Regions from separate parts of the Providencia hangzhouensis genome, predicted to be linked through region 1. Evidence: predicted binding sites of a transcription regulator. Region 1 holds the regulator's gene; each other region holds the start of a gene.
What was found. The regulator LexA, encoded in region 1, represses DNA repair genes until DNA is damaged. The targets are predictions, from matches to a motif close to TNCTGTATGTACATACAGNA.
Positions count from the first base shown of each region.

Region 2: a site for LexA is predicted at 2,272-2,291, ahead of mutH (DNA mismatch repair endonuclease MutH). Genes of this name have one in related genera too.
Region 3: a site for LexA is predicted at 4,367-4,386, ahead of umuD (translesion error-prone DNA polymerase V autoproteolytic subunit). Genes of this name have one in related genera too.
Region 4: a site for LexA is predicted at 4,385-4,404, ahead of uvrA (excinuclease ABC subunit UvrA). Genes of this name have one in related genera too.

Region 1 is NZ_CP135052.1:453,431-461,062, forward strand. It holds gene ubiC (chorismate lyase) at 1-189, shown strand, start outside; gene ubiA (4-hydroxybenzoate octaprenyltransferase) at 341-1,195, shown strand; gene plsB (glycerol-3-phosphate 1-O-acyltransferase PlsB) at 1,279-3,768, opposite strand; gene PZ638_RS02000 (diacylglycerol kinase) at 3,895-4,269, shown strand; gene lexA (transcriptional repressor LexA) at 4,406-5,023, shown strand; gene zur (zinc uptake transcriptional repressor Zur) at 5,195-5,710, opposite strand; gene PZ638_RS02015 (fimbrial protein) at 6,810-7,358, shown strand; gene PZ638_RS02020 (fimbrial biogenesis chaperone) at 7,437-7,632, shown strand, end outside.
Region 2 is NZ_CP135052.1:1,387,755-1,395,386, reverse strand. It holds gene sgrR (HTH-type transcriptional regulator SgrR) at 281-1,957, shown strand; gene mutH (DNA mismatch repair endonuclease MutH) at 2,524-3,207, shown strand; gene PZ638_RS06005 (TerC family protein) at 3,284-4,015, shown strand; gene PZ638_RS06000 (hypothetical protein) at 4,012-4,260, opposite strand; gene PZ638_RS05995 (alpha/beta fold hydrolase) at 4,425-5,300, shown strand; gene PZ638_RS05990 (acetoin reductase) at 5,364-6,143, opposite strand; gene speB (agmatinase) at 6,480-7,400, opposite strand.
Region 3 is NZ_CP135054.1:55,689-63,320, reverse strand. It holds gene PZ638_RS21110 (IS6-like element IS26 family transposase) at 1-7, opposite strand, end outside; gene PZ638_RS21105 (hypothetical protein) at 144-1,226, shown strand; gene PZ638_RS21100 (ParA family protein) at 1,643-2,506, shown strand; gene PZ638_RS21095 (ParB/RepB/Spo0J family partition protein) at 2,512-3,522, shown strand; gene PZ638_RS21090 (hypothetical protein) at 3,519-3,959, shown strand; gene PZ638_RS21085 (hypothetical protein) at 3,956-4,285, shown strand; gene umuD (translesion error-prone DNA polymerase V autoproteolytic subunit) at 4,397-4,780, shown strand; gene umuC (translesion error-prone DNA polymerase V subunit UmuC) at 4,786-6,054, shown strand; gene PZ638_RS21070 (hypothetical protein) at 6,728-7,018, shown strand; gene PZ638_RS21065 (ParB/RepB/Spo0J family partition protein) at 7,081-7,632, shown strand, end outside.
Region 4 is NZ_CP135052.1:603,283-610,914, reverse strand. It holds gene ilvB (acetolactate synthase large subunit) at 1-822, opposite strand, end outside; gene ivbL (ilvB operon leader peptide IvbL) at 926-1,015, opposite strand; gene PZ638_RS02580 (MFS transporter) at 1,347-2,519, shown strand; gene PZ638_RS02575 (helix-turn-helix domain-containing protein) at 2,762-3,169, shown strand; gene PZ638_RS02570 (single-stranded DNA-binding protein) at 3,455-3,976, opposite strand; gene uvrA (excinuclease ABC subunit UvrA) at 4,466-7,300, shown strand; gene PZ638_RS02560 (amino acid aminotransferase) at 7,381-7,632, opposite strand, start outside.

The DNA of each region.
Region 1 (7,632 bases):
CAGCAACTGGTGGATATTGGGAGAATGCCATTAGGGCGTTATTTATTTAGCCGCGAGAGTTTAACTCGAGATTATATCCATATTGGTTCTTGCGCAAACAGGTGGGTACGTAGTTCTCGGTTAAGACTATCGAATAAACCGTTGCTGTTAACAGAAATATTTTTACCTGAATCACCTGCATATCGCTAACTATCCTAAGTACTTTGAGTTTTCAGGTCTCTGCAATGACACTATGCCAACAAATATAAATCAGTAAGTTGCCGAGTTTGGTGGTATTAAAATATACCTAATTTGAAGTATGATGGAATTCGAAAAGGAGCACGATAAAGTGGAGGGAAGTATGACGCTAAGTAAATGGCATGCATACAGCCGTTTAATGCGTATTGATAGACCCATTGGCTCATTGTTGCTATTGTGGCCGACGTATTGGGCATTATGGATTGCGGCTCAAGGTACGCCAAGTTTACATCTTTTGATTGTATTTACTGCTGGCGTATTCTTTATGCGTGCTGCTGGTTGTGTCATTAATGATTTTGCTGACCGCCATTTTGATGGCCACGTAGAGCGGACTAAACACCGCCCACTTCCAAGTGGGGACGTAACAGAAAAAGAAGCAAAAATATTGTTTGCAAGCCTTGTTGGCCTCTCTTTTCTGCTAGTTTTGACACTCAATTCCATGACCATTTGGTTGTCGGTTGCAGGGTTGGCTTTGGCATGGGTTTATCCCTTTGTTAAGAGAGTCAGTAATTTACCCCAAGTGGTATTAGGTGCGGCTTTTGGTTGGTCAATTCCAATGTCTTTCTCTGCTGTTGGTGAAACTTTGCCAGTTGTTTGTTGGTTACTGTTTTTAGTTAATATTATTTGGTCGGTGATCTACGATACTCAGTATGCAATGGTAGACCGCGATGATGATTTAAAAATTGGTGTGAAATCAACCGCTATTCTATTCGGGCAATATGACAAACTGATTATTGGTTTGCTGCAATTACTGATGGTTGGCTTATTATTGGTGATTGGCTCACTGGCGGGTTTAGGAACCCTTTATTATATTTCATTAGTGTTAGTTGCGGGTTTATTTATCTATCAGCAGCAATTGATGGTTAACCGTGAACGTGCGCCTTGCTTTAAAGCTTTTATGAACAATAACTTTGTCGGCTTAATATTGTTTATTGGTATTTTTATCAGTTATTTTTAAATTACAGTTATTGAGCCAAAGTGAAAAAGGTCATGTTATTTCTAACATGACCTTTTTTGTTTTATTGGCTTGAGAAAAGGCGATTAGCTTTTCACTTGTTCCGGAGATTGCGTGCTTTCAGTTGGTTTTTTTTCAGAAAACTCATCATCTTGACTAACACTTTCAATAGTTAAGCGAATCTCAGGTGACATCAATCGAGCCAGAACGGCATACAGTTTTTGCGCATTGGTGACAAAGATATCATTTTCATTATTATCAATGTAGCCTTCTTCTCTTAGGGTATCGACCAATGTGGAGAATACCGCTTTATCAAAGAATTCAGGAGCGTTGATACCGTGCAAAACAGAAAGGCGTTGTGCAAGGATACGGCTTTGTTTTTCTAGCGTATTACGGCTGATTTCAGGGCTCGCATTGAGTAATGATAATGTGATTGCATAACGTTGCAGAGTTTCACGTACGCCAGCAGCTAAGAGCTGTAATGGACGAATACGGCGAGGATTTAACACCACTATGTCGTCTTCTTTTAAGCAAATCAGCTTTTGGTTATTTAGCTCATCAATTAGCGTATCTACCGCCTCGTGTAGCTCATCACTGTTATAACGCATAAACAGTTCTGCTTTTAAGAACGGATAAATTTGGCCTACTTGATAGTGAATGTCTTGGCGACTAATGCGTTCATAGTGCAATACAATGCTAGCAATTAGTGATGGTAATACCAATAAATGATGGATATTGTTACGGTAATAGGTCATTAAGACGGCATTTTCGCGAGGAAGGATAATAATATCCCCCATGCTGTCTTTTTCGACTTCGAATTTATCCATTTGCAAAGCATGTTCTAACAATTGCTCTGCTGTTTTATTTGGGGTCGTCGCATCTGCGGTGTATGGCACATTGCGCAATAATTGCAGGTAACATTCGACTTGTTCAATCAGTTGCTCACGAGTGAGTGAGCGTTGACGAGAAGCCAGTAACGCAGTCGCACACAGGTTAATCGCATTGGCTGCGGCTGCATTATTAATATTGACCATAATGTTATCGGCTAACGAACTGACCGTTGGGTTTAGCCACGTTGGTCTTTGTGGTTCGATAGGGTCGATAGAGTCGCGCCAATCAGGCACGCGCTGGTTAAGGTAATGAGGTAATGAAATGGGTTGACCGAAGTTAACATACCCTTGGCCTAGGTTACGCAATTTACGTAAGCCGCGAACCATAGAGAAAAAGCCTTCTTTCTCTTTTTCTGCGCCGCGAAGTTCTTTGGCATAAGTTCCCACTTCCATCACATGCTCATACCCAATGTAGATAGGAACGATGGTGATAGGGCGTGAGTCACCGCGCAACATCGCTTGTAACGTCATTGAGAGGGTACCCGTCTTAGGCTGTAATAAACGACCGGTACGTGAGCGCCCTCCTTCCACAAAGTATTCGATGGAGTAACCTCGGGCAAACAACTCACTTAAATATTCGCGGAAAACGGTCGAATACAGTTTATTTCCTTTGAACGTACGGCGAATAAAAAAGGCCCCTAAACGGCGGAAAATCGGCCCTGCTGGCCAGAAATTGAGGTTGATCCCCGCGGCAATATGAGGTGGAACTAGCCCTTGATGGTATAGCACATATGAGAGCAGTAAGTAGTCCATATGGCTGCGGTGAGAGGGGACATAAACGATTTCATGGCCGTCTTGTGCAAGCTGGCGGACCCGTTCAGCGTGCTGAACATTGATGCCTTGATAAAGACGGTTCCAAGTCCAACTAAGAACCCTATCCGTTAAACGTACGGCTTCATAAGAGAAATTGGCTGCAATTTCTTCCATCATCCCAACGGCATTTTGTTGGGCTTTTTTGAGTGGAATTTTTTTACTGCGCGCTTCGTCTTCAACGGCTTTTTCAATCGCTTTAGACGTTAATAGCTTATTAAACAGCTCATAACGTGCAGGGAGTTTTGGTCCAACTGCCGCTAGGCGTTGGCGCGAATAGTGAATACGCGCGACACGGGCGAGTTTGTTGGCAATAATGGAGTCTGTGCCGTGGTCTTGTGCCATTTTCCCAATTGAGACAATGGGTGATAAACGCACGAAGCTGTCACGCCCTAACCATAAAACTGCAAAGAATTTTTGAATCCCATTTAACAGTTTCAATGGTGGTGCTGGAGTATGGCCTTCACGACCCGGTGAGCGGCCAAACATCACGGATGCAGGTAGCATTTGAATATCTAGATTTGGATTGTTTTTATGCAAATCTAAATAAGCATGGAATGTTTTTACTGAATCCTTGCGTGGATTCGGTGAATAATAGCGAAAAACACGTGGGCCATCATCGATAAAAACGTACGCCGGAAGCTTCGTTCCATTGATATCATTGTCGACCAGAGGGTCAGGCAGACCAATAGCTAAGCATTGATGCCGTAGCGTGAGGAGGTCAGACTTCGAATGATAAGGTAATACGTATAGGGTTGGCCTGTTGACATCAAGCTGCAACTCAGTGACGGGATCCGAAGGAATTAGTTTACTTTTTACCAATAATTTAAGTGGTAAATTCAACGTGTTGTAATATATTTTACGCCATAGTGACATAAATGATTATAGCCTCTTGTTAACAATGCTGCGCAATCATACCAGAAATACATGGTTAGATCTGTTACTGACAATTCACTTTGACCGTAAAAATCGATTATTGTTTGCATTTTTTAAGGAATAAATATGGCGAGTCAAGTTAAGGGGTTCACGCGAGTGATCAAAGCGGCGGGATATTCCCTTAAAGGTTTGAAGGCAGCTTGGGTTAATGAAGCCGCATTTAGGCAGGAATCTGTTGCTGCGATTATCGCAATCTTTATCGCATTTTATATAGATATCAGCTATATAGATAGAATTTTGTTAGTGAGTTCAGTTGTCCTCGTGGCAATAGTCGAATTATTGAATAGTGCGATAGAAGCCGTAGTTGACCGTATTGGTAGTGAGTATCATGAACTGTCAGGAAGAGCTAAAGATATTGGTTCCGCTGCGGTATTTGTGAGTATCGGCTTAGCGCTATTTATTTGGGCACTGGTATTATGGCAGCGTTATTTTTCTGGCTAAGGCGTTCGGGTGCTTAATAGGGTAAAAAGAAAGTAAATCGATAACAAATGCTTAAATTGAGCGATTTAACTGTTCCAAATCTTCATTTACCTGTATATACTCACAGTTTGACTGTATAAACAAACAGGGGAACGGAATGAAAGCACTGACGGCTCGACAACAGCAGGTTTACGATCTGGTGCGCGATCACATTTCGCAGACGGGTATGCCTCCTACACGTGCTGAGATAGCAGCAAGCCTTGGTTTTCGTTCGCCTAATGCGGCAGAAGAACATTTAAAGGCCTTAGCGCGCAAAGGGGTTATTGAAATCGTTTCAGGCGCATCCCGAGGTATTCGTCTGCTTCTTGAAGAAGAAACAGAAGACCAGGGGTTACCTCTGATTGGACGTGTTGCCGCTGGCGAACCATTATTAGCGCAGGAACATATTGAAAGTCACTATCAAGTTGACCCTGAGCTATTTAAACCACACGCAGATTTTTTGTTGCGTGTGAATGGGATGTCCATGAAAGATATTGGCATTATGGATGGTGATTTATTAGCTGTGCATAAAACGCAGAATGTCCATAACGGGCAAGTGGTTGTTGCTCGTATCGAAGATGAAGTTACTGTTAAACGTTTTAAGCAACAGGGTAACCGTGTTGAATTAATAGCAGAAAACCCAGAATTCGAACCTATTATTGTTGACTTACGTCAGCAAAATTTCACTATTGAAGGTTTAGCTGTTGGGGTTATCCGTAATAGTGATTGGTATTAAGTTCCTTTAGTCGCTAGCCGTAATAGTAGGCTACAGGCGGGAAGGACGATTGCAGGCAGATTTCATGGTGTTATTCTGAGGTCTGCCTGTTTTGTTTCTTTTATTTTATTTTATTTCTTTATCTTCTCTATTTTTTTTGCATTTCATCAAGCAATTTATCAACGCAGCTACTTATTTTTTCTTCTGGGCGATAGGTTGTTCATGGTTATGATGACAATGTTCGTGATCTTGGCAGCTATTCATTTCGTCACAATTTTTACATAAGCCGTGGTTTTCCACCACTGTATGTCTTAAGCGGAATTGGTGTTCATCTGCTAAATTAATGATTGCAGCTTCTATTGTTGTGCAATCACTTTCCGTTACGCTTCCACACTGGTCACAAATTAACATAACAGAGATATGGCTCGGGTTATCAAAATGGTGACAGACGACATAACTGTTCGTTGATTCAATTTTATGGATAAAACCTTGCTCCATTAAAAACTCAAGGCCACGATAAACCGTAGGCGGTTTAGCTTGAGGTTCAATTTCCCGTAGCAAGTCAAGTAAATCATAAGCGCTGATTGCACCATGCTGCTGTGCTATCAGGCGTAATACTGTTTCTCTTTGTGGTGTTAACCTGACGCCTCTTGATTGGCAAATATTCTCGGCCATTGCAAGGATTTTGTCTTCATTCATTCTTTTCATCTAATCGGCCTCAATATTCGAAAATGCAAACAATTACTGCTAATAAGCTTATCATATTTTTGAGATCAGGAATGCGCGGGGATACATTGTTTTATATTTATATTATTTCTATTTAAAGGGAAATATAAGCAAACGATTATCTGGAAAAACAGATAATTAGAATACTCAAAACCAGCCTATCCTCTTTGTTTTTCTTAAACAAAAAACTCGATGTTGTTTAACAAAAAACACACAAAACGTAAGGTTTTAGATTGCCATTTAGTGTAAATTTCAATTAAGACTTATCTTACGCTTATCTGTTGTAATGGTGTAATGAATCGTATATTAAGTTGTTTTTTCATTTCAATATTTTCAATGCATGTATTTATAGTTTTTAATATCACTTTTATTGAATTTTTAGAATTAAATAAAATGTGTGGTTTTTACATAACTAAATATAACCTGAAATATTTATAAGTAAGTTGACTTTATAAATATAAATTAATCTAAATGACGATCTTTAGTTATAGTATCTCTTCATTTTTTGGTGATTGCATCTATTTATATCATTATTTTAGTATAAAAAAACTAAGTTAGCATCCATTTTTGTGTGATTTTGACAATTAATATTGTGGTATTAATATTGGTATCAGAAAGAAACAAGGTATTTAAAAGTTCAGCATAATGTTTTTGTTTGTTTCGTTTTGTTTCAAACGGGAATAGCTAATGTGAATTTGAGATGAATTAAAAGTGTGGAATGCTTTTAAAGACAATTAGGTTTTATTCATACAGAATTCAAGTTGCAATAATAGCTGATTAAACTTTCATATATTTTATTTTTGTCCATTTTACTATTTCTATATTGATGTTGGTCTCTCATTTTCGGCGATACAGAAATAGTCTTTTTTTAAAACCAGTTCAATAATTTGGTTTTAAAAAAGGGTATTGAACGGATTTTAATATCCCCCAATGTTGACTTAATTAAATAGGTTGACAGTTAGTTATCCAGGCTCATGAAAATGGCATAGGTATTTGTAAACAATTATTGTGAACTTGGTTTTTAATAAAAATTGTGTCTTTAACTACTTACATGACGACATAAATACAGAGGTATTTACATATGTTATTCAACAAAAAATTAGCGGTTTTAGCAGTATTAGCAGGTTCTATGGTAGCAGGTTCTGCATTAGCTGCAGATGGTAAGAAAGGTGCGGAAGTAACATTCAAAGCCCAATTACGTGCTCAATCTTGTGATGTGTCTTCAACTACTACAGGTTCTGTTGTTGACTGGGGAACTTTCACTAAAGATGTAACTGATGCTTTAGCACCAAATGCAGTTTTAGGTGATGAAAAATCTTTTGATTTAGTTCTGTCTAACTGTTCTGCTGACGCAGCTGATACTTCAATGAACGTATTCGCTCAAGGTCAAGCAGCAGCTGGTTTCCCAGCACTGTTTGCTAACCAAGAATCTAAAGCTTTAGCAGTTAAATTAGCTTCTGGTGCAGTTAATATTACTCCTAACGCAGATGCAGTAGTGGTTATCGACCCTAAAGTTGCTAAAGATGGTGGTGCTGTCATTCCTATGAAAGCTAATCTGATTCTTACCAAAACTGGTGTACCTACTGATAAATTATCCGTACCAGTAACATTTACTGTATCTTATAACTAATAATATTAGTTAATACGAGTAAAGAGGCTTTTTAATTAAAAAGCCTCTTAATATTGTTTTTAATGATTGGACTAAGTAATGAAAGCAAAAGAATCGTTTTTAAGAAAAAAAGTAGTTAATGATTGTTATAGAGCTTTAATTCTACTGTTTTCATTAATTACTACTACTAACGTTTACGCTGCAGGTGGTGTTGGTTTAAATGCGACCCGAATAATATATGTCCAAGGTGAAAGTAGTGTATCGGTTGGCGCTCGAAATAATACAAATATTAATT
Region 2 (7,632 bases), 930 kb from region 1:
AATAGTTCGCACTGTAGCTAGGCGGTGAGAGAAGATATCTTGGGGAGCATACATAAGTATGTGACCCAAGTAGCTGAACGAAACCAACAACGCGACAGTGCGAAATATGACGAAAAAATAAAAAAAAGCCGGTAAAAACCGGCTCGGTGATAAACACCATTACTCTAAATGGGGGAGTCGGCCTGCAACATGCAGGCCAAACGAGCTACTTACTGCCTTCTATTATCGTGAGATTTTAGGAAATTAAAATTGATGTGTTTTTTGCCGGAGTTCCTCTTTTATGTCTAATTCGCGATTACAAACCCAATTCATTCGTCTCTGGCAACATTTTAAGGGCCAAGACAGTGAAACAACTCTGCAAGATATCGCTGATACACTATTTTGCTCTCGCCGTCATGTTCGGACGCTACTTAATAACATGCAGTCACAAGGTTGGCTCAGTTGGCAGGCTGAGTCTGGTCGAGGAAAACGCTCTACCCTTATTTTTCATGTTAATGGCTTAGAGCTACAACAGGCGCAGGCTGAACAACTACTCAAAGAAGAAAGTATTGAAAAACTTGTCGCCCTAGTGGGTGATAAGGAAACCATTCGCCAAATGGTATTGTCTGAACTGGAACGCAGCTATCGACAAGGTAAGAATTTACTACGGATTATTTATTATCGAGATTTCCCGACACTTCTTCCTGGTGCCCCCATGCGCCGCTCAGAAATACACTTGATGAGCCAAATTTTTAATGGCCTTACCCATATAAATGAGGAAAAAGGGGAAGTGGAAGATGGCCTTGCCCACCATTGGCAGCCCATCAGTGATACCCAATGGCGTTTCTATTTGCGCCCTGCTATTTATTTCCACCATGGACGAGAAATGGTTGCCGACGATATTATCTATTCCCTTTTACGCTTAAAAACCTGTTGGCCGCTATTTTCACATATACAATCCGTCAGCTCACCGCAACCTTATGTCATTGATATCATGTTAAGTGAGCCTGATAAGCAGCTACCTTGGTTGTTAGGTAGCCATCATGCGGCTATTTTACCGAAAGAGTGGGAGAGCCTCGAAAACTTTAGCCGTTGCCCTATCGGCACTGGCCCTTATCAAGTAGAAAAAAACTTGCCACAAAAGCTAACAATCACGGCTTTCGACCGCTATTTTGGCTATCGTGCACTGCTAGATGAAGTGACCATTTGGGTGGTCCCTGAACTTTCAGAACAAATGGTTTGCACGACATTAAAAATGGATGGTGACAAGCACCATAATGATTCACTTGAAAGCCGCATGGAAGAAGGCTGTTATTTCCTCTTAATGGATCAGCGCTCACCGGTTGCTCAGCGTGAAGATGTCCGTAAATGGTTATGTAGCTTTTTAACACCTGTCAACCTACTTGCCCATTGTGAACCGTTTTATCAGCGCCATTGGGCGCCAGCTTATGGCTTATTACTCCATTGGCATCATAGTAAAATGCTAACCTTGTTCCCTAAGCCTGAAGATTTGACTGAGCTGACTGTTACTTTTTATCGCAACCACCATGAGTTCTATGCGATTAGCCAAATTATGAAACGCGTGTTACAGACACAAGGCGTGGAGCTCAAGATTAATATCATTGATTATGATGATTGGTTTAATGGCAATGGGCAAAGTGATATTTGGTTAGCAACAGCTAACTTTTTTAAACCTCTTGAATTTTCTATCTTTGCTACCTTGTACGAAATGCCATTACTGCGCGAATGCCTTAATAACACTCTCCGCGATGAACTTAATCTATGGCGTAATAACCAATTAGATGTAGAAGCCTGGTGTGAAAGCTTAATTGACTCGCAAATTTTCCACCCTATTTTTCATCATTGGCTTGAACTACAAGGCCAAAAAACCATGCGCGGCGTACGGATGAATACCTTTGGCTGGTTTGATTTTAAATCTGCATGGTTTAAACCCTCTGAGGATAACCTAGCAAAATAATGATAGTTATAAACAGATAAAATGAATAATAAGGATGTTATTCACTTTTTCTGTGGATATCCATGTGAACAACCTCATGGTAATCAGGGTATATCCCCAAGCCACTTTTTTATCAAAAAAAAGAATAGTCAAATAATCATTGATAAATCAAAGAAGTAAATAACAAAAAAGCGTTTTATCCACTGGCTATTTTTCTAGCTAAAATACTTAAGACTTTAACTGAGCAAAGATCAAACAACGTTGTATTTATCCACAAGATATGTGCTCAACTTACTCATATTTTGTGATATTCGTCATAAAAACCGTTTAGTCAAGGCTGTAAATACACACAGTAATCTCTATTTTTCACAGTTATCCAGAAATCCTGTGGATAACCTAGTGCATGATCCTGTGATTATCTTGGGATGAACTTGAATAACCTCTGTTATAATTTATGACCTGGATGAATAAATAACATTATATCCCTATATATCAAATAGTTAAAAACATCAAAGAAAAAGTGTTATACTTCTTCAGTTCTATGTATTTTCACTGGCTACTTTTTATACATTAATATTCAAACCATGATGCCATTTATTGCGCCACCGCCACCTGATAACGAAGCAACCTTAATGGGTCGAGCGCAAGCCCTTGCTGGCTATACGCTTGGTGAGCTCGCCCAACATGCTGCTATCCCTATCCCTCCTGACCTCAAACGAGATAAAGGCTGGGTTGGTATGCTATTGGAATATTATTTAGGTGCGAGTGCGGGAAGCAAGGCAGAGCAAGATTTCGCTCATATTGGGATTGAATTAAAAACCATTCCTATTGACCGTTATGGTGCTCCACTCGAAACGACCTTTGTTTCTGTAGCACCATTAACGGGGAATAGTGGCTTAACATGGGAAAATAGCCATGTTCGCCGCAAACTATCCCGCATTTTATGGTTTCCTATCGAAGGGGAAAGGCAAATTCCACTCTCACAACGCAGAGTCGCAAACCCGTTAATCTGGAGCCCATCTCCCTTTGAAGAACAGTTACTAAGACAAGATTGGGAAGAGCTAATGGACCTCATTGTATTAGGCAAAGTGGAAAGTATCACTGCACGCCATGGGCAGGTATTACAGATCCGCCCTAAGGCCGCAAACAATAAGGCACTAACTGAAGCGATTGGTGAGTTCGGTCAACCGATTATGACGCTACCTCGTGGTTTTTATCTCAAAAAAGATTTTACCGCGCCCCTGTTAGCGCGGCATTTTAATCTAAGTTAGTCGCTAACCATCGCCTGTACCAAAGCAGACGATAAATTATTATCACTGTTTAATTTGTTAATTAGAAGGTACTAAGATGTTTGAATGGATACTGGACCCCAATGCTTGGATGGCACTCGCCACACTAACCATATTAGAAATTGTCCTAGGCATCGATAATATTATTTTCCTCAGTATTGTGGTGAGCAAGCTTCCAAGCCACCAGCAAAATAGTGCCAGACGGACAGGCCTTATTGCGGCAATGGTGATGCGCCTTGCGTTATTGGCTTCGATTGCTTGGTTATCACGCCTTACCACGCCGCTTTTCACTGTCGCAGACCATGTTGTATCCGCTCGCGATCTCATATTATGCGCAGGTGGGATCTTCCTTATTTGGAAAGCAAGCCAAGAAATTTTTGATACGATTGAAGGGGAAAGTGAAAATAATCTAGCAAATAAAAAAGTGAGCTCATTTTGGGGCGCTATCGTGCAAATTGCTTTATTAGACATTATCTTCAGTTTAGATTCCGTGATCACCGCAGTGGGGCTATCAGACCACTTATTTATCATGATGGCAGCGGTAGTCATCGCTGTACTCATTATGATGCTTGCGGCCAAACCCATTGGCGACTTTGTTGAGCGCTACCCCTCCGTAAAAATCTTAGCCTTATCGTTTTTGATTCTAGTTGGTTTCACTTTACTACTTGAAAGTGTTCAAGTTCACGTATCAAAAGGCTATATCTACTTTGCGATGTTCTTTTCCATGGCAGTACAAGTCCTTAATATCTTGCGCAGCAAAAAATGGAAAACCAGAAATCAAACTAATTAAGATGGTGACCTAACCGCCTGTTTAGCCGCTAAAATAGCCCCCTCTACCGCTTTTTTTGCTTGCGGGCTATTTTTCCAGCAACTTGAACCTGTCAATGCAGCACCAGAAATTAAAATTTCATCGTAAGATGCTTCACTCAGTTGTGCGAGTGAGCTAAAACCCATTTGTTCTAAGCGGCTAATCACCATGGGACCGACACCTTTAACGGCCAACAAAATCTGCTTTTCTGATTCGGAAAATGCCATTTTACTCTTCTCTTTGTTAATGAATTGATGTTTATTACGCTAATATTTTGCATTTTACCTATTTAATACTTTAAAATTGTAACTATAACAATGCCAGTTTTAATAATTATTAACTGACCTATCTTATCACCCAATCTGTACCTGCTCTGTGTTAGGAATTCACCATGTATAACGTTCCACTAACCAACCTGAATCAACACACGATGAAATTACCTGATAGCCGTCTATTTTGCTGGTTCGAATCAGGTCCTAAAACAGGTTTTCCTGTTATTTTTTGTACTGGAGCGGGAATGAGTGGTTCATTAGGGTTTGGTTTGGATTTACTCGAAAAACTAAATATTCGTTTAATTGTTCCTGAACGCGCGGGTCTTGGTGAGTCAACATTTCACCCTGAAAAATCATTGAAAAGCTTTGCTATGGATGTTCAAGCCCTACTAGATGAACAATCTATTACTCAATTTTCAGTTGTCGGTTTTTCTCAAGGCGCCGTTTTTGCCATGGCCGTCGCCCACTATTGCCAACCTATTTCACTGTCTATCGTGTCAGGACAAGACCAATTTGAATACCCTGCAACTCGTGCGGTACTCAGTGCTGATGTTGTGAACATGCAAGAACAAGCCCTTAACACCCCTAAAGCGCTGTCTGATTGGTTATTAAAAAATGTCACTGGTGAGTGGTTATTAGCATTTATTCTTAATTGCAGCGCAGAAATAGACCAGCAACTCTATAATGAAGAACATTTCCTTGAGGCATATAGCCATTGCATGCGACGTGCTTTCGCCCAAGGCAACCAAGGTTATGTTCAAGACTTATTAATTGCATTACAGAAATGGGAATTCACCCCTGAAACGACCCGCGTGCCAGTCTCTTTATGGTATGGCGAACTCGATATGAGCACAGTTCATTCCCCTGATTTTGGCAAAATATTAGCCAGCCGTTTTCCCAATTGCCAACATCATTTATTAAGTGATGAGGGAGGCTCCCTACTTTGGACACAAGCAGAAGCTATTTTAGCCGATATTCAACAGCACACTGCATAAGCAAAAACCGCGATGAGTCATTCATCGCGGCTATTATTTACACCTTAGATTCACATAAGTGAATTAACGGTACACAATCCCGCCATCAGTCAAAATAGATTGACCAGTAATATAGTCAGAATCATCACTCGCTAAGAATGCAACCAAACCAGCCACATCATCTGGCGTTTGCGCACGACCTAATGCGATGCCTTCGACATATTTTTTATAGGTTTCACCTTTTGGCGTACCGGTGATTTCAGAGAAGCGCTCATCAATCTCTACCCACATATCTGTTCCAACAATACCTGGGCAATAAGCATTCACAGTTATACCTGAACTTGCATACTCTTTTGCAGCCGCTTGAGTTAATGCACGTACCGCAAATTTTGTAGCGGAGTAAACTCCTAACATTGCAAAACCATCATGTCCTGCAATAGAGGAGGCGTTGATGATTTTTCCTTTTTGTTTACGTTCTTGGAATTTTTCACTGGCAGCTTGAATTCCCCACATGGTTCCATCTACGTTGATTTTGAAGATTAAATCCATATCTTCTTGGCGAACATCAGCGATTGGCTTAACTTGTGCAATCCCTGCGTTATTAATCATTACATCAAAACCACCTAACTCAGCTTCTGCATGAGCCACCGCAGCAAAAACTTGGTCACGTTGACTGATATCTGCGGCAAATGTTGTTACTTTACGGCCTAAAGCTTCAATTTCTTTGGCAACATCTTGGAGCTTGTCTTTTTTCAAATCTACCAGTGCGATATCAGCCCCTTCTTTCGCTAAACGTAATGCGATACCACGGCCAATCCCTTGAGCTGCACCAGTAACTAAAATAACTTTATTATTTAACGCCATACTTATCTCCTACTGAGTAATAGCCAAATTGACTAGTTCACCTTTAATATTAAGTTAGCAACAATAACAATAAGTTACAAAGCAATGATTTTACTCTAACATTTAATATTTATAAAAAATATTACACTATTAACATGGTGAATATATTTTTTTTACCGTAGAAAAAAGCATATATACGTAAATTACAAGATTATTGTTAATAAAAATCATTCTCAACTCAATAAACAAAAAGTGCGATTCCTTCATTTTCAGTATAAATAATAATCACATAGATAAATTGTGGATATAAAAAAGCCACCAATCGGTGGCTTCTTGATACAGTAAAATATAAATAACTTATTTTTTAGCAGCTTGGATATACAGCATTTCTAATGCAATAGACGCTGCGGCGAGTGCCGTGATTTCAGATTGGTCATAAGCCGGAGCCACTTCGACTAAATCCATACCCACGATGTTTAAAGACTGTATTCCACGCAATAATTTCAATGCACGATCTGACGTTAAACCACCAATAACAGGGGTTCCTGTCCCCGGCGCAAACGCTGGATCAAGGCAGTCAATATCGAAAGTCAAGTAAACAGGTAGGTCGCCAACAATCTCTTTGATTTGCGCAACCATATCATCCACACTACGATCATTCACCTGACCTGCATCCAATACAGTAAAGCCATTGTCGCTGTCATGTTCGGTACGAATACCAATTTGTACTGAATGATTTGGGTCGATCAGACCTTCTTTTGGTGCATGATAGAACATGGTTCCGTGGTCAAATTTGCTACCATTGCCATAGGTGTCCGTGTGTGCATCGAAATGAACTAAGGCCATTTTACCAAAGTGTTTCGCATGAGCTCGCAGCAATGGCAGTGTAACGAAATGGTCACCACCAAAGGTCAAGCAACGTTTACCTGATTCAAGTAGTTTTTCAGTGTGTGCTTGCAGCTTGTCACTCATGTCTTGCGCATCACCAAAAGCAAATACCACATCACCACAGTCAACAACATTCAAACGGTCTGTTAACTTGAAATTCCAAGGCCAGCGGTGGCTTTCCCATGCAAGATTTGTGGAAACTTGGCGAATTGCGGCTGGCCCATGACGACTACCTGCACGACCTGAAGTTGCCATATCGAAGGGTACACCGGTGATCACCCACTCTGCATCTGAACTATAAGGCTGAAAATTCAGCGGGAAACGTAAGAAACCAAATGCGTTAGAAACCAGTGAATTATCAACTTGATTGCCTAAAGTACTATTTATCATTTCTGTTCCTCAAAATAGGCCTGCCCGTTAGCAAGCCCTTTTAATATTCGATTCGAATCGTTCTACCTAAATCAACTTCGCACAGTATAAATAATAAACAAATCATGTTATTTGCACAAAGTTATTATCTGTTCAGTATCTTAATGCGCTAAATAGTTCGTGCTGTCGCTAGACGGCAAAATGAGCCAATCCCTAGGAGCATACACAAGTATGTGACTAGGGTTGGCAAATG
Region 3 (7,632 bases), on a different replicon from region 1:
GGTTCATGTGCAGCTCCATCAGCAAAAGGGGATGATAAGTTTATCACCACCGACTATTTGCAACAGTGCCGAAAAAAACTCTATAGAAAAGGTATGGTGATGGTTTCTTTCTAATCAACGAAGCTGTCGGCAGACTTAAGTTAATGGCGAACAGGTTTTATGAGTTAGGATTAAATGATCCTACCTTTACTTCTGAAATTCTCTCTAAAGAACCATACAAATACGAACAAAGAATGTCAGAGATTTTATTCTCCGATCGGCTAATTCGTGATGGTTATAAGTTAAGCAGTGACAAGGAAGGGCCAGATTTTAAAGCAGAAAAAAATGGTAAAGTTACGTGGTTTGAAGTCATAACCCCAAGCCCCGTGCCGAAATTGGAGAAACAATTTAAAGACCCAAATTATAGACTAAACCCCACACAAGAAGGAGCTCGTTTAGCATCATATACAACGCTATTAAAAACCACTGCAGCGGTTAGAGAGAAAAATAAAAAAATAGTCACTTATATAAACGACGGAATCATAAGTGAGGGAGATGCTACAATAATAGTTATTAATGACTCGCTGTTTTTCCCTTTAGACCTCCCCACCATAGGGCTAAATTGTGAAATTGCAGAAGGCTGTAGCGGACTTCCTTTAATTATCGAGGCTTTAATGGGTATAGGGCAAGCTCATTGGATTAAGAATCAGAGTGATAATAATCACCAGATAGTAAGAGCCAATAACGATTTCATCATTAACCAAAATAATTCATCTGTAGATACAAACAGATTCAGAACCGATCGTTACAATTCAATTTCAGGTGTCTTTGTTCTAACGTTAAGGGAAGATTATGGACTGGCAGAGGTGATTTATGAGCATGTTAAGAACAAAAAAAATAAGGGCGTATTTTTAACAAACCCTAATACAACAAGGCCATTTGAGCCTAGAGATCTTTCAGCTAGACATATAGAACACAAACGGTTAGATGAGTTGACAAGAATCTCTGATGACAATCCAGTTAGTTGTCTCATGACTAAAACAGTTGCTGGGTACTTGATGGAATTAAATAGCTATCTTGGTTATATAAGGCAACTATTTATTAAGGCAGGTGTGCATGTGGCTAATGAAACAACCAATGAAGTTTCTATTTCGCAAAAAGCACTTGAGGGTGGTTTTGGAAAATATGTGGTAGATTACGATGAAGCGAGCGGGTTGCCGATAGGTGTTTCACTGCTAGAAGAGTAAAAAGAATAGGTAACATAATTTAAGAGCCTTCCATTGTGATTTAAATGATAGTGTATCGTTTAAATCACAAATATCATTTCAATGATATAAAAATCGATAACTAAAATATACTTATCATATAGTTATACTTAAATGGTATGTTGAAGGTTCTTAATGTAAGCATAAGATAATCTTTTAGAAAATTTCGCATGCGAAATTCATTGCATATCAATATTGATATGCAATGAATTTATGATATAATCCCCTCAAGATATGAATTTAGATTCATAGCTTTCAAAGATACATGAAGTTGTGTCTTTTTAGGCGAAACGCCTGACTCATAGGAGTGGATATGAAAATTGATATTAATATAAGTATATTCTTGTCACACCACACCTTTCTCAACATTTCGCATGCGAAATACTAAGGATTCTAATATGGAACTCAAAACAGGAAAAAAACTTGGCAAGCTAATAGTAGTGTGCAGCCAGAAAGGTGGTGTAGTTAAGTCTCAATCTACTAATGAAATATCTTTCAACTTGCAAAAAATGGGGTATTCAGTTCTAGAAATTGATGCGGATTGGACTACAGGGTTAACAGAACGTACCTTTCCGAATGAACTTCCATTGGAAATTGAAAAAGAACCATTAAAGCATGAGTTCACCCCTGGTGAGGCTAATACCTATCAATTGTTTTTTTCTAATACTGACATTAAACCGATAACTCTAGATGATGGACGTGACTTCATAGGCACAACGAGTGAACTTAATGAGGTTAACTATAGACACTCTGATTGTATGTTTGATTTCCGAGATCGTATATTAGAATTGAAGGAAAAATATGATTTTATTTTTATAGACTCAGCCCCTTCATATTCTAATGTAATGGTAGCAAGTCATATGGCTGCTGATTATTTATTAATTCCAACCTTACTAGAAAAACAATCAAGGAATGCTGTAGCTAAACAATTAACTTACATGCAAAAAATAAAGAAAAACTATAATCCATCGTTACAATTTTTGGGAACCTATGTGACTCAAGCTACAGTTGCGAACTATTCAAAACCACTTTTTGATGGTTATTTGGGGGCTGTGGATACTCATAACCTTAATATGCTAGTCGAAATACTTGAAGATAAAGGTTATACCCAAGATTATATCTTAGCTTATATTTCGTTTGCTCAAGCAACAGCAAAAGAAGCTATAGAATTAGGTATGACATTTAAAGAATATGAGCCTAAATCTAAACCAGCAATTCAATATGAAGAATTAGCAAAACGAATTGTGAAACAGGTAGGATAAATTAAATGGCTAAAAAACAATTTTTGAGTCGACTACGTGATCAAAATCGTAAATCGGCAACCGAAGCAATTAACAAAGTTATTGAAACTAAGTCACCTAATGAGGAAATCAGAGATATTGATGCTCACCAAATTATGACTGATATTGCCCGCCCTGAATTAGAAACGGAAGGGCAAATAATTAGAGTTCCAATAGATGAAGTTTATGCAGAAAGTCAAGTTCGTCCAGAGGAAGATTTTGATGACTCCATAATAGAGGGAATGGCTGATACATTTAACACTGTAGGGATATTAACACCACCGCGTTGTTATCCAAAAGATAGGGCTGGTTATAGAATTTGGATGGGTGAAACTCGTTGGCGAACAGCAAAAAAAAGAGGAGATACCTTTATTGATATTTATGTCGGTTCTCCACCTAAAAACGATAAATTTCGAATTATTGGTCAGTTGATAGAAAACCTACAACAATCCGGCCTTAAACCTTTAGCAACAGCAATAGCATTTAATGAGCTTAAAACAGTTCATGGAATGACTGGAGAAGAAATAGCAAAAACTGTAGGTAAACCTACATCATTTGTGAGTAAACATTTAAAATTAATAAGTGCTCCTGAAAGTGTTACCACATTACTAAAAGATAAAGTAACTTTAGATGTAGACTTAGCATATACACTTACTCAGATAAATGAAATTAACCCCAAAATTGCTGAAAAACTTGTTGAAAAAGCAAGAAAAAATGGTGTTTCTCGTAATGAAGCAAAAGATGAATTAAGTAAAATAAAAAATAGAGATAAAGAAAAAATTTCGCATGCGAAATCAAAACAAGTTTCTCATTCAAAATCTCAAGTTAATACAAATGATGTGTGGCATGTTCAGGTGGAGTTTGATAACAAGATAGGTATTATTCTCACGGATAAAAAGCCTGAAAGTGACGGGGTTGTATGGGTAAAGCTTGAAAATAGCATCAACTCTGTCAATGTTGATAAATTAATAGTAAAAGGGTTAGTACAGATCAAATGATAGGTACGCCATTTTCAACTATGGCCACAGAGTTTCGTGGCCAGATTATTAAAACATGGTTATTGCAACTATCTGGTACAGCAACAGAAAAATCAAAAATATTATGTCAAACAGCAATTGAGCTCGGTCTTACTGAAAGGTCTAAATCAATTCCAGGTTCTGCATTAATCCAATGGACAAAAACAACACCGACAAACACGCCACTTTGGGCTGCACAAAGCGCTCTTCTATTATTATTTGCTAATGAATGGAAACCAAGCACACATGTAGAATGGTGCGGAATGGCATCGCTATTGCAACGGTTATATAAGAAAAATAGTATAGCTGAGATGTTAAGTTATCTACCTAAACATATAAATAAAGATATTGCAGCAGGCTGGATTACTGCAGCCATAGAGGAAGATGCAAATTTTAGAAGGCATAAAAAAAGAAAATGACTTTTTCGGGACTAGAAAAAATAATTACATCTTCAGGACGTCGTTCAATATCATCATCCTTGCTAGCATATTTACTTGATGCTTTTGATAACGGATTCGATGGTATTGATCTTGATTTGTTCCAATCAAATACTGGTTATGTAAGGACAAATATAACTCAAGTTGCAAACTATCTAAAAGATAAAGGAATCATTTTAATATACTACTATAGAGATCAAGGTGACAAAAATAACCGAGATTATATTGAGGAGAACATTTTTGGACGGTGGGGTAAGCAGCATTATAAATTAACATCTGATGTATTACGTTTGTATAGAAGGAATTAGAAAACCATTTCGCATGCGAAATAGTAGATGTGAATTATAAATTCACATGTTTGTTTTTTAAAATGGAGTAAAGTATACTCACACTGTGTATTTATACAGTGTTGGTGCCCTATGCAAATTCCTATTTTCGAAAGTCTAGTTGCCTGTGGTTTTCCCAGTCCCGCTCAAGATCACATTGAGCGCAGGCTATCCCTCGATGCTGAATTAATTCGATATCCTGAAAGTACTTATTTTCTTCGAGCTTCAGGGGATTCGATGAAGGATGCGGGGATTTTTGACGGTGACTTATTGGTAGTCGAAAGTCACCTTACTGCCCGTCATGGGGAAATTGTCGTTGCTGAATACGATGGCGAATTCACCTGCAAGTACCTGCAAATCACACCGACTAAAGCCCTTATTCCTGCTAACAGTCAATTTCCCGCTATCCCAATCAATGACGATACAGACGTGCAAATCTTCGGTGTCGTTCGTTATGCCGTGCATACCTGTCGGTGAAAAGTATGTTTGCGCTTATCGATGTCAATTCCATGTACACCTCCTGTGAATCTGTCTTTAGGCCTGATTTAAAAGGAAAGCCGATTGTTTGCCTTTCGAATAATGATGGCTGTGTGATTGCGCGTTCGGCGGCGGCTAAACCTTATATCCGTATGGGAGCCCCTTATTTTGAAATTAAGCAGATAATCAAGCAAAAACAAGTCACTGTTTTTTCTTCAAATTATCCCTTGTATGCCGATTTTAGTAATCGATTTATGGCGGTGGTTGCTCAAATTGTGCCTCAAATTGAGGTTTACAGTATTGATGAATGTTTTTGTAACCTGACAGGTATGGATTCATTGTATTCCTGGCATGAACTTGGCCATAAATTAAAAGAGGATGTATTCCAGTGTGCGCATTTGCCTGTGGGGGTGGGGATTTCCAGTACCAAAACGCTAGCTAAGTTGGCGAATCATGCCGCCAAAACGTGGAAGAAAACAGGTGGTGTCGTCGATTTAAGTTCGCCCAGTCGTCAGAAGAAACTTATGGCCCTCGTGCCCGTTGGGGACGTTTGGGGAATAGGGCGTAAACTGGCAAAACGCCTGAATCAAAGCGGAATTGAAACTGCCTTGGATTTAAGTCGGTTGTCAACGACCCAGGCGCGCCAAATGTACTCCGTGGTATTAGAACGAACCGTGCGAGAGTTGAATGGTGAATCCTGTCTGGAACTTGAAGAAGTCGCGCCCGCCAAGCAACAAATTATTTGCTCTCGCTCTTTTGGCCATAAAGTCATGGACTACGAATTGGTTCGCCAATCGGTATGTGCCTTTGCTGAACGTGCAGCAGAAAAACTGCGGGAAGAAAAACAGTATTGTCGATTAGTGACCTTGTGGGTGCAGAGTAGCCATTTTTCCCATCATGAGCCGCACTATTATCGTCAAGAAACCCAAGCTCTCATTTATCCGACCCAAGATACACGCGAGATTCTTCAGGCGGCTGTGGGGTTATTTGACCGACTTTGGCTTCCGAATGTGAAATACAGCAAAAGTGGCATATTACTCAGTGAATTTTCCCCTTCAGGGCAAGTGCAGCTGAATTTGTTTGAAAGTGGCCATGCTTTTCGCAAAAGTGGTGAACTGATGCAGACGATTGACCAGATTAATCGCGGAAAAGGCGCTATCTGGTTTGCAGGTCAGGGGGTTCAATCGCAATCGGCTTTATGGAAAATGAAGCAGCAATTTCTCTCGCCCCGATGGACAACGCAATTCTCGGATATTCCTATCGTAAAATGCTAATCATTGGGTGATGTTTTTTTGAGCAGTGTTGATATTCATTCATTAATCAGGCTATTAACCTTGTTATTAACAGGGCTATTTCAAGTTATCCACTGATTTTGTGGATACGCTTTTTTTGCGTTTCGGGGCAACGGCTTCATGCTGGCATTGAGCCAGGCTTAAGCCGAACGCCGGATTGACCCCATTTACACACAGTTGGCGCAGGTTCCCCGTACACTCCCGTTCTCGCGCCTGTTTGGGGCGCGCTCACTGGCTCGCCAAATGTGGAAAATGGGGACAACCGGCTTGAAAGGTCAACCACTGCGCCTTTTACCGTTTTCAACGTGGCGCAAAGGGCAGGGGTGCAGCTCCCTGCGGGACCGCCCCTGGTTCACTGCTTAGCTGCGCTAAGCGTTAATGGCGACTTGCCGTTCGCTTCTCTCGCTGCAAGTCGGGTGCTGCCATTTTCATCACCTGTGTGATTAATCTTTCATCGAGCCCCTCCGCTTGGCCTAAAACATAGCCTCATCTCGTCATACAGCAAGCGTAAAGTGCACTCCACCAAAATTCTTGTCGCTGCGCTTTCCAACAATTTTGTCTCCGCCCTTGCTTGCTTCCTCGTCTCGGCTATGTACGGCCTTTGCAGCGGAGGAACTCGACGAAAGAAATCATTAATACAAAGGAGGATTCAAAAATGTCATCACATCAAAATCTTGCAGCTCCAGAATCTAACGAAAGAAGGGGGAAAGACCTACTGACGCATGACCAGAAAGCGGATTTATTGCATTACATTGCGCCATTAACACGGTTATTGGAGTTATTCGAGGGGGGTATTTCACCGGAGTTATACGACGAAGAAATCACGCTGCACAGTGATGCGTTCGATTCCAACAGTATTTTTATGAAAGACGGCTATCCGATTGGATTTAGTGACAATTTAAACAACATGTTCTATCTGCGTCCTGAATTGATTCAGGCATCTTAGGTGCTAAGGGAGTTGTTGAGCCTCCCTTAGCTTAGACACAATAAACTACATAGGTGATTAATATGTCTACATTAGAAACTATCATTAACCCAAAACAACGTAAAGCAAAAAAAGGCACAAAATCGGCTCAGGCCGACGCGATTTATCAGGCATTGGACAACATGGAAGCGCACGTATTGCCGTTATCGGCATTGGTACAGAGTGAACTCAATGTGCGTAAACGTCCAATGGATGAAAAAGCCTTGTCCGAACTGGCAGACAGTATTCAAGCGGTCGGGGTGTTACAAAACTTGGTGGTTTACCCGATGGACAATGACGTCTACGGGGTTGCTGCGGGTCAACGTCGTTTACTGGCGTTACAACAATTGGTGACAAAAGGGCATTTAGCGTCAAGTTTTCCGGTTCCTGTTAAAATGGTTTCGGAGTCTGATGCGCTGATTATTTCCCTGACGGAGAACAGCCAACGTGAAGCCATGCATCCAGCCGACCAACTTCATGCGTTTATCGAGCTACAAAAAACAGGCAAAAATGCGGCTGAAATCGGTGACTTATTAGGGTTCAGCACTCACCACGTGAAAAAATGTCTGCGTTTAGCAAACATGGCTCCCGAGCTG
Region 4 (7,632 bases), 150 kb from region 1:
CATGTTAGTACTTGCGGCAGCATGCATACCTAACATCCCTAAATATAAGGGGTTTCGCATCGGGATAGTACCAAGTGCCATTAGTGTCATGGTTGTCGGTAATGATGCTTTTTCCGCAAATGCAATCGCCGTTTCTGTAGAATCGGAGCTAATTACTCCACCACCAAAATACAGTACTGGACGTTTCGCGTTATTAATCATTTCAGCCGCTTGTAGCACTTTTTCCATGTCAAATGCAGGGGCTTTATCTTTCGGTAATACTTCTGGTATTTCAGTTAGTTCAATTGTGGCTGTTTGAACATCTTTTGGAATATCAATCCAAACAGGTCCAGGGCGGCCTGACTCTGCAATACGAAAAGCATCACATATCACTTGTGGCAATTCATTGATATTACGAACCAAATAGTTATGTTTCGTTACTGGAATCGAAATACCATAGGTATCAACTTCTTGGAAAGCATCTGTACCAATCATTGATGAAGAAACTTGAGCAGTAATACAAACCAGCGGGATAGAGTCCAGCTTTGCATCTGCGATAGCGGTCACTAAGTTTGTCGCACCAGGGCCACTTGAAGAGATACAAACCGCGGCTTTTCCCGTGGTACGAGCAATTCCCTGAGCTATAAAACCTGCGCCTTGCTCATGACGTGCCAGTATGTGGCGGATTCTCTGGCTTTGACCTAATGCGTCATAAAAAGGTAAAGCCGCTCCACCTGGAATGCCTGAAACGATAGTAATACCGTGTTTTTCCAGTAAATGTACGATTAATTCCGCACCCGTAAAGCGGGTTTTATGTGATGTTGTGGTGCCCGATTCGCTCATCATAATTATCCTTTGCTAGCCTGCGGATCCGAGCGAGAGGTGATAAAAAACCCCGCTCGGTTTGCGCCGGCGGGGTTTCTAAATCTGCGTTGATTTGTACCCGTTACGGCGCTAAGCCCACGACCACCACCACACGCACGACCACCGCGGCACATGGCGCGGTTAGTAGTAGGTTTGAGTGATTAGTAATCATGTTCACGGGATTTTCCTGTTTAGTCTGTCTAATTTATTGATTATTGTTTTTCAATTTCTTTTCTTAAGAAAACATAAATTTCTCAGGATGACAATCATTTTTTCTTGTTTTATTCCAAAGGAATGATAATTGCGACATTCATCACACACCACTCTAATGGAGATATTATCTACAAAAACAAAAAAATACAGCATTAATCGCTATTTTAAATCCCCCAAAAAACCTTGACTTAAAGTCAACTTCAAGTTGTATCCTTTGCTCCAATCAAGGGGATTGCGCCCTTGATGAAAATATTAACTAATTGATTTTTAATTAATAAAAAGAGGGATATATGCCAAAATCCGTTTGGTGGTTAGCCATCACACTTGCATTATTTATCACAGGAAATGCTATTGTCCTTTCTGTAGCAGTGGTTATTGGCGAAAAACTGGCTACCAACCCAACTTATGCAACAATTCCACTGGTAAGCCAGTACGTTGGCTTAATCCTAGCAACTATTCCGATCGCGTTTTTAATGCAAAAGTATTCGAGAAGAGTAGGCTTTATTATTGGTAACATCGGTGGGTTAATCGGCGCAGGCTTTTCTATTCTGGGCGTGATAGAAAGCCATTTAATTTATTTTTCTATTGGACTGTTTTTTACTGGGATTGCTATTGGTACTGCACAACAATTCCGTTTTGCCGCAATTGAAGAAGCCCCCATTTCTTTACGAGCAAAAGCCATTGGCCTAGTTATGAGTGGAGGCATTGCCGCAGCCTTAATCGGCCCAACATTAGCTATTACCACCCAACGATTTTTTACAGAATACCCGTTTGCAGGGCCGTTCATCACGTTAGCCGCCATTTATGTAATCGCATTTATTCTATTATTAATTGTGCCATTAAAGAAAATAGTGAAAACGCCATCGGATGAAGTGTTAGTCAAACGCGACTACAGTGCATTGTATTCACAACCTATTTTAAAATTAATCGCCATTGTTAGCACGGTTGGATATGCCATTGTGGTTTTCACCTTTGCCTCGATACCGTTATCTATGAAACAACATGATTTCGCCTTTTCCTCTATTGCAATTGTATTTCAATTCCATGTATTAGGTATGTTTGCACCGTCATTTTTCACTGGAACATTAATTCATCATTTAGGGACAAAACGCATTATTTTCTGCGGTATCATATTGTTAATTTTATCAGCGACTATGAACCTGCTAGGTAACCATTTTTACAATTATTTGTTGGCGGGTATTTTTGTCGGTGTCGCCTGGAATTTAATTTTAATCAGCACTACTAACCTATTACCACATACCTATGAAGCTCATGAACGCGCTAAAGTGCAGGGAATGACCGATTTTCTTATCTATTTCTTCGGTGGAATAGGTAGCTTAGGAGCAGGGGTTCTTTTCTTCACATTCGGTTGGCAGACGATGAATACCCTATCTGTCGTCATCTCAGCCATAATTTTAATTAGTTTCTGGAAGCTAAAGAAATATATCCCCAGCAACCAATGAAGAGCTTTACCATAGTACCGTGTTTTTATATTCAAAGGGCGTAATAGTTTCATCTGTTGCTAATCGATACCATTATGAATATATCTCCTTAAGATAAACTCTACTGGCTATAAACTAATTAAAAATCGGTGTTTTGTCTATTTTACAAATTAACAAGCTGTATTCGGTTTTGTTTACCATTTATTTATTGGCTATTGACTTAATGACGGATAAGATTAAAAAGTAACTAATAGGAAGATATTATGTATAAAGAAATCCCTGTTCCCTGTAATGGGAAATACACAGAATTTCAATCTACAGTTGTTAATGAAATATTAGTTTGGATTGAAATGAACTTAACCAGTCGTTTATTACTCGATGATATCGCACTCAGATCAGGATATACAAAATGGCATTTACAAAGAGTATTTAGAAAAGTCGTAGGTATGCCTTTAGGTGAATATATTCGCCGAAGGAGAATTTGTGAAGCTGCTAAAGACCTATGTTCCACCGAGCTTCAAGTTATTGATATTGCATTAAAATACCAATTCGACTCCCAACAATCTTTTGCAAAGCGATTTAGAGCTTATTTAGGTACGTCACCGTCAATCTATCGCCTATCGGGTGAAAGTCAAAATGACCCATTACTACTGGAACCTAAAGTAGCTTGATACGCTAATATGAAAATAAAATTTATATTTCCTTTTTTAATAACACTACCAATACAAAGCCCCATGTAAGTTAACTACTGGGGCTTTATTATTTCCCATTTAGTTAAGAAAACCTTAATTTAAAATTAATAAAACCTTAAGGTTTCAGTTTTATATTTACTTTACTATCTTAATAAAAAAATAATAATTTTTTGGATATATAATTTTATACATTTATCTTTATTAAAAAAATAAAGGCTTCACAAGGAAGCCTTTATTTTTTGTGCATTCTAATCAGCAAATAAATTAGAACGGAATATCGTCATCGAAATCCATTGGTGGTTCATTAGTTTGTGGAGCAGGTGCTGATGAGCGTGCGGCTGGAGCTCCGCCACCACTAAATTGCTGTGCTGCTTGTGGCTGTTGAGGTTGGCCCCAACCGCCTTGGCCGCCTTGACCTTGTGATGGTGCATCACCGCCACGGCCACCTAGCATTTGCATTGAGCCGCCGATATTCACAACAACTTCTGTCGTGTAACGGTCTTGACCACTTTGGTCTTGCCATTTACGTGTTTGCAGAGAACCTTCGATATAGACTTGTGAACCTTTTTTCAGGTATTCACCTGCCACTTCCGCTAATTTGCCGAAAATAACCACGCGGTGCCATTCGGTTTTTTCACGCATCTCACCGGTTTGCTTGTCACGCCAACTTTCAGAAGTTGCCAGAGTCAGGTTTGCCACAGCTCCGCCGTTAGGCATATAACGGATTTCTGGATCTTGTCCTAGGTTACCGATAAGAATTACTTTATTTACGCCTCTGCTGGCCATTTATCACTCCTGATGCATTGAATTTTAATCTCTGGATTAGCCGTGAAGTTTACCACGACAGAGCTGATTTGCACCAATATTTGAAATTAAGCTTGTTAATTTGCGAAACGCTTTCCAACTTTTGGTGAAATTCTACCGTGCCAATTTTCAGTATAGACACAAAATAATTCGCACAGCATCTATCTTTTCGATAAATGCAGATCGCTGTTTTTCTGTTTTTCTGTTTTTCTGTTTTTCTGTTTTTCTGTTTTTCTGTTTTTCTGTTTCACCATTAAAATCTTACTCTAAATAGTTCAAGCTGTGGCTAGGCGGCAAGCGAAGGTATCGCGGGGAGCATACAAAAGTATGTGACCTGCGTAGCTGAGAGCAGCCAACAACGCCACGGTTTGAAATATGACGAATAGGAAATACTGTATATCCATTCAGCCATAAATATGTGATAATAGTCTCTTGCGATTGTTCAATATCAAATCATCCGGGAAGTGGTAAATGGATAATATCGAAGTCCGCGGCGCACGCACGCATAATCTGAAAAACATCAATCTCATCATCCCTCGCGACAAACTCATTGTTATTACTGGGTTATCTGGTTCAGGGAAATCATCTTTAGCTTTTGATACCCTGTATGCAGAGGGTCAGCGCCGTTATGTTGAATCTTTATCTGCTTATGCTCGCCAGTTTCTTTCTTTAATGGAGAAACCGGATGTCGATCATATTGAAGGGTTATCCCCTGCAATTTCGATTGAACAAAAATCCACTTCACACAACCCACGTTCGACGGTCGGAACCATCACAGAAATTCATGACTATCTGCGGCTATTATTTGCACGTGTTGGTGAACCTCGCTGCCCTGATCACGACATACCGCTTGCGGCTCAAACTGTTAGCCAGATGGTCGATAATGTTCTGGCTCAACCCACCGATCGCCGAATGATGCTACTTGCTCCTGTCGTTAAAGAACGTAAAGGGGAGCATGTTAAGTTACTCGATAACTTAGCCAGCCAAGGCTATATCCGTGCCCGAATTGATGGGGAAGTTTGCGATCTATCCGATCCACCAAAGCTCGAATTACAGAAAAAACATACGATTGAAGTCATTGTCGATCGTTTTAAAATTCGTGATGATATTGCTCAGCGTTTAGCCGAATCCTTTGAAACCGCACTAGAACTCTCTGGCGGTACCGCAATTGTCGCGGATATGGATGATGCGAATGCAGAAGAACTGGTTTTTTCTGCCAATTTTGCCTGCTCTGTTTGCGGCTACAGTATGGTGGAACTTGAACCTCGCCTATTTTCTTTTAACAACCCTGCAGGGGCCTGTCCAAGCTGTGATGGCTTAGGTGTTCAGCAGTTTTTTGATCCCGAAAGAGTCATTCAAAATACTGAAATCTCACTCGCAGGTGGTGCAATTCGGGGTTGGGATCGCCGTAATTTTTACTATTTCCAAATGCTGATGTCATTAGCTGAGCATTATAAATTTGATGTGGAAGCGCCTTATGACACTCTGAGTCCTGCCATTCAAAAAATTATTTTATATGGTTCAGGCAAAGAAACGATTGAGTTTAAATACCGTAATGACCGTGGCGACATCACTGTGCGCCGGCACCCTTTTGAAGGCGTGCTCAATAATATGGAACGCCGTTATAAAGAAACAGAATCAACGGCTGTCCGTGAAGAATTAGCGAAATATATCAGCAACCGTCCATGTGTCTCTTGCCATGGGACGCGCTTACGTAAAGAGGCGCGCTTTGTATTTGTTGAAAATACAACATTGCCCGAAATCGCAGATTACAGCATTGGCCACGCAATGGAATTTTTCCAAAATCTAAAACTCACAGGCCAGCGCGCTCAAATCGCAGAAAAAGTTTTAAAAGAAATTGGCGATCGCCTGAAATTTCTCGTCAATGTTGGGCTTAATTATCTGACACTTTCACGCTCTGCTGACACCTTGTCTGGTGGCGAAGCACAACGCATTCGTTTAGCAAGCCAAATTGGAGCAGGTTTAGTCGGTGTGATGTATGTCCTTGATGAACCTTCAATTGGCTTACACCAACGTGATAATGACCGCTTACTTGAAACCTTGATCCACCTGCGTGATCTAGGAAATACCGTGATCGTCGTTGAGCATGACGAAGACGCGATCCGCGCCGCAGACCATGTGATTGATATCGGCCCGGGAGCTGGGGTGCATGGTGGGCAAATTGTTGCCCAAGGAACACTGGAAGATATTGTCGCAAACCCTGATTCACTCACCGGTAAATTTTTAAGTGGTGAGCGCAGAATTGATATCCCGCAGAAACGCGTTCCAATTAATAAAGATAAAATGCTGACGGTGTTTGGGGCAAAGGGTAATAACCTGAAAAATGTGACGTTAAAAGTCCCTGTTGGGTTATTTACCTGCATCACTGGCGTGTCTGGTTCAGGTAAATCAACACTGATAAACGATACGCTATTCCCTATTGCTCAACGCCAATTAAATGGGGCGACTACCATCACCCCTGCCCCTTATTTAGATGTAGAAGGTTTAGAGCACTTTGATAAAGTCATTGATATTGACCAGAGCCCAATAGGCCGTACACCACGTTCGAACCCTGCCACCTATACTGGTGTGTTTACACCTGTGCGTGAACTATTTGCTGGTGTGCCTGAGTCTCGGACTCGTGGTTATAACCCAGGGCGTTTTAGCTTTAACGTTAAAGGCGGTCGTTGTGAAGCTTGCCAAGGTGATGGGGTTATTAAGGTTGAAATGCACTTCTTGCCTGATGTGTATGTCCCTTGTGACCAATGTAAAGGCAAACGCTATAACCGCGAAACGCTAGAAATTAAATATAAAGGTAAAAATATCCATGAAGTGCTGGATATGACCATCGAAGAGTCTCGTGAATTTTTTGATGCCGTACCTGCCCTTGCCCGCAAGTTACAAACGCTGATGGACGTTGGTTTATCCTATATCCGCCTCGGTCAATCAGCGACGACGCTCTCTGGTGGTGAAGCACAGCGTGTGAAATTAGCTAAAGAGTTATCTAAACGCGGTACAGGGCAAACTATCTATATTTTGGATGAACCAACAACTGGCCTGCACTTTGCTGATATTCAACAGCTCTTAGTCGTTTTACATCAGCTTCGTGACCAAGGAAACACCATTGTGGTGATTGAGCACAACCTTGATGTCATTAAGACAGCGGACTGGATTGTCGATTTAGGCCCTGAAGGGGGTAGTGGCGGCGGTGAAATCTTAATTGCAGGCACACCAGAAGAAGTGGCTGAGTGTGAAAAATCTCACACCGCACGGTTCTTAAAAACGATTTTAGAACGCGGCTACTAAGTAGAAAGGTCATTAAAAAATAAGTAAGAAGATTATCAGGGAGCATTTTGTTCCCTGATAATTATTACGATAGCTAAGAATTATTGGCTAACGGCAGCAAATGCTTCAACAATGCGTTTAACATTATGGCGATTGACACCTGCCATACAAACACGGCCAGTTCCAACCAAGTAAACCGCAAATTCGTCTTTCAAGCGAGCCACTTGCTCTTTAGAAAAACCAGTGTAGCTGAACATGCCGCGCTGCTTTAATAAGTGATCGAAATTTTGGTTTGGTAATGCTTTTTTTAGCTCATCCACCAATACCGTACGCATGTCTAAAATACGTAAGCG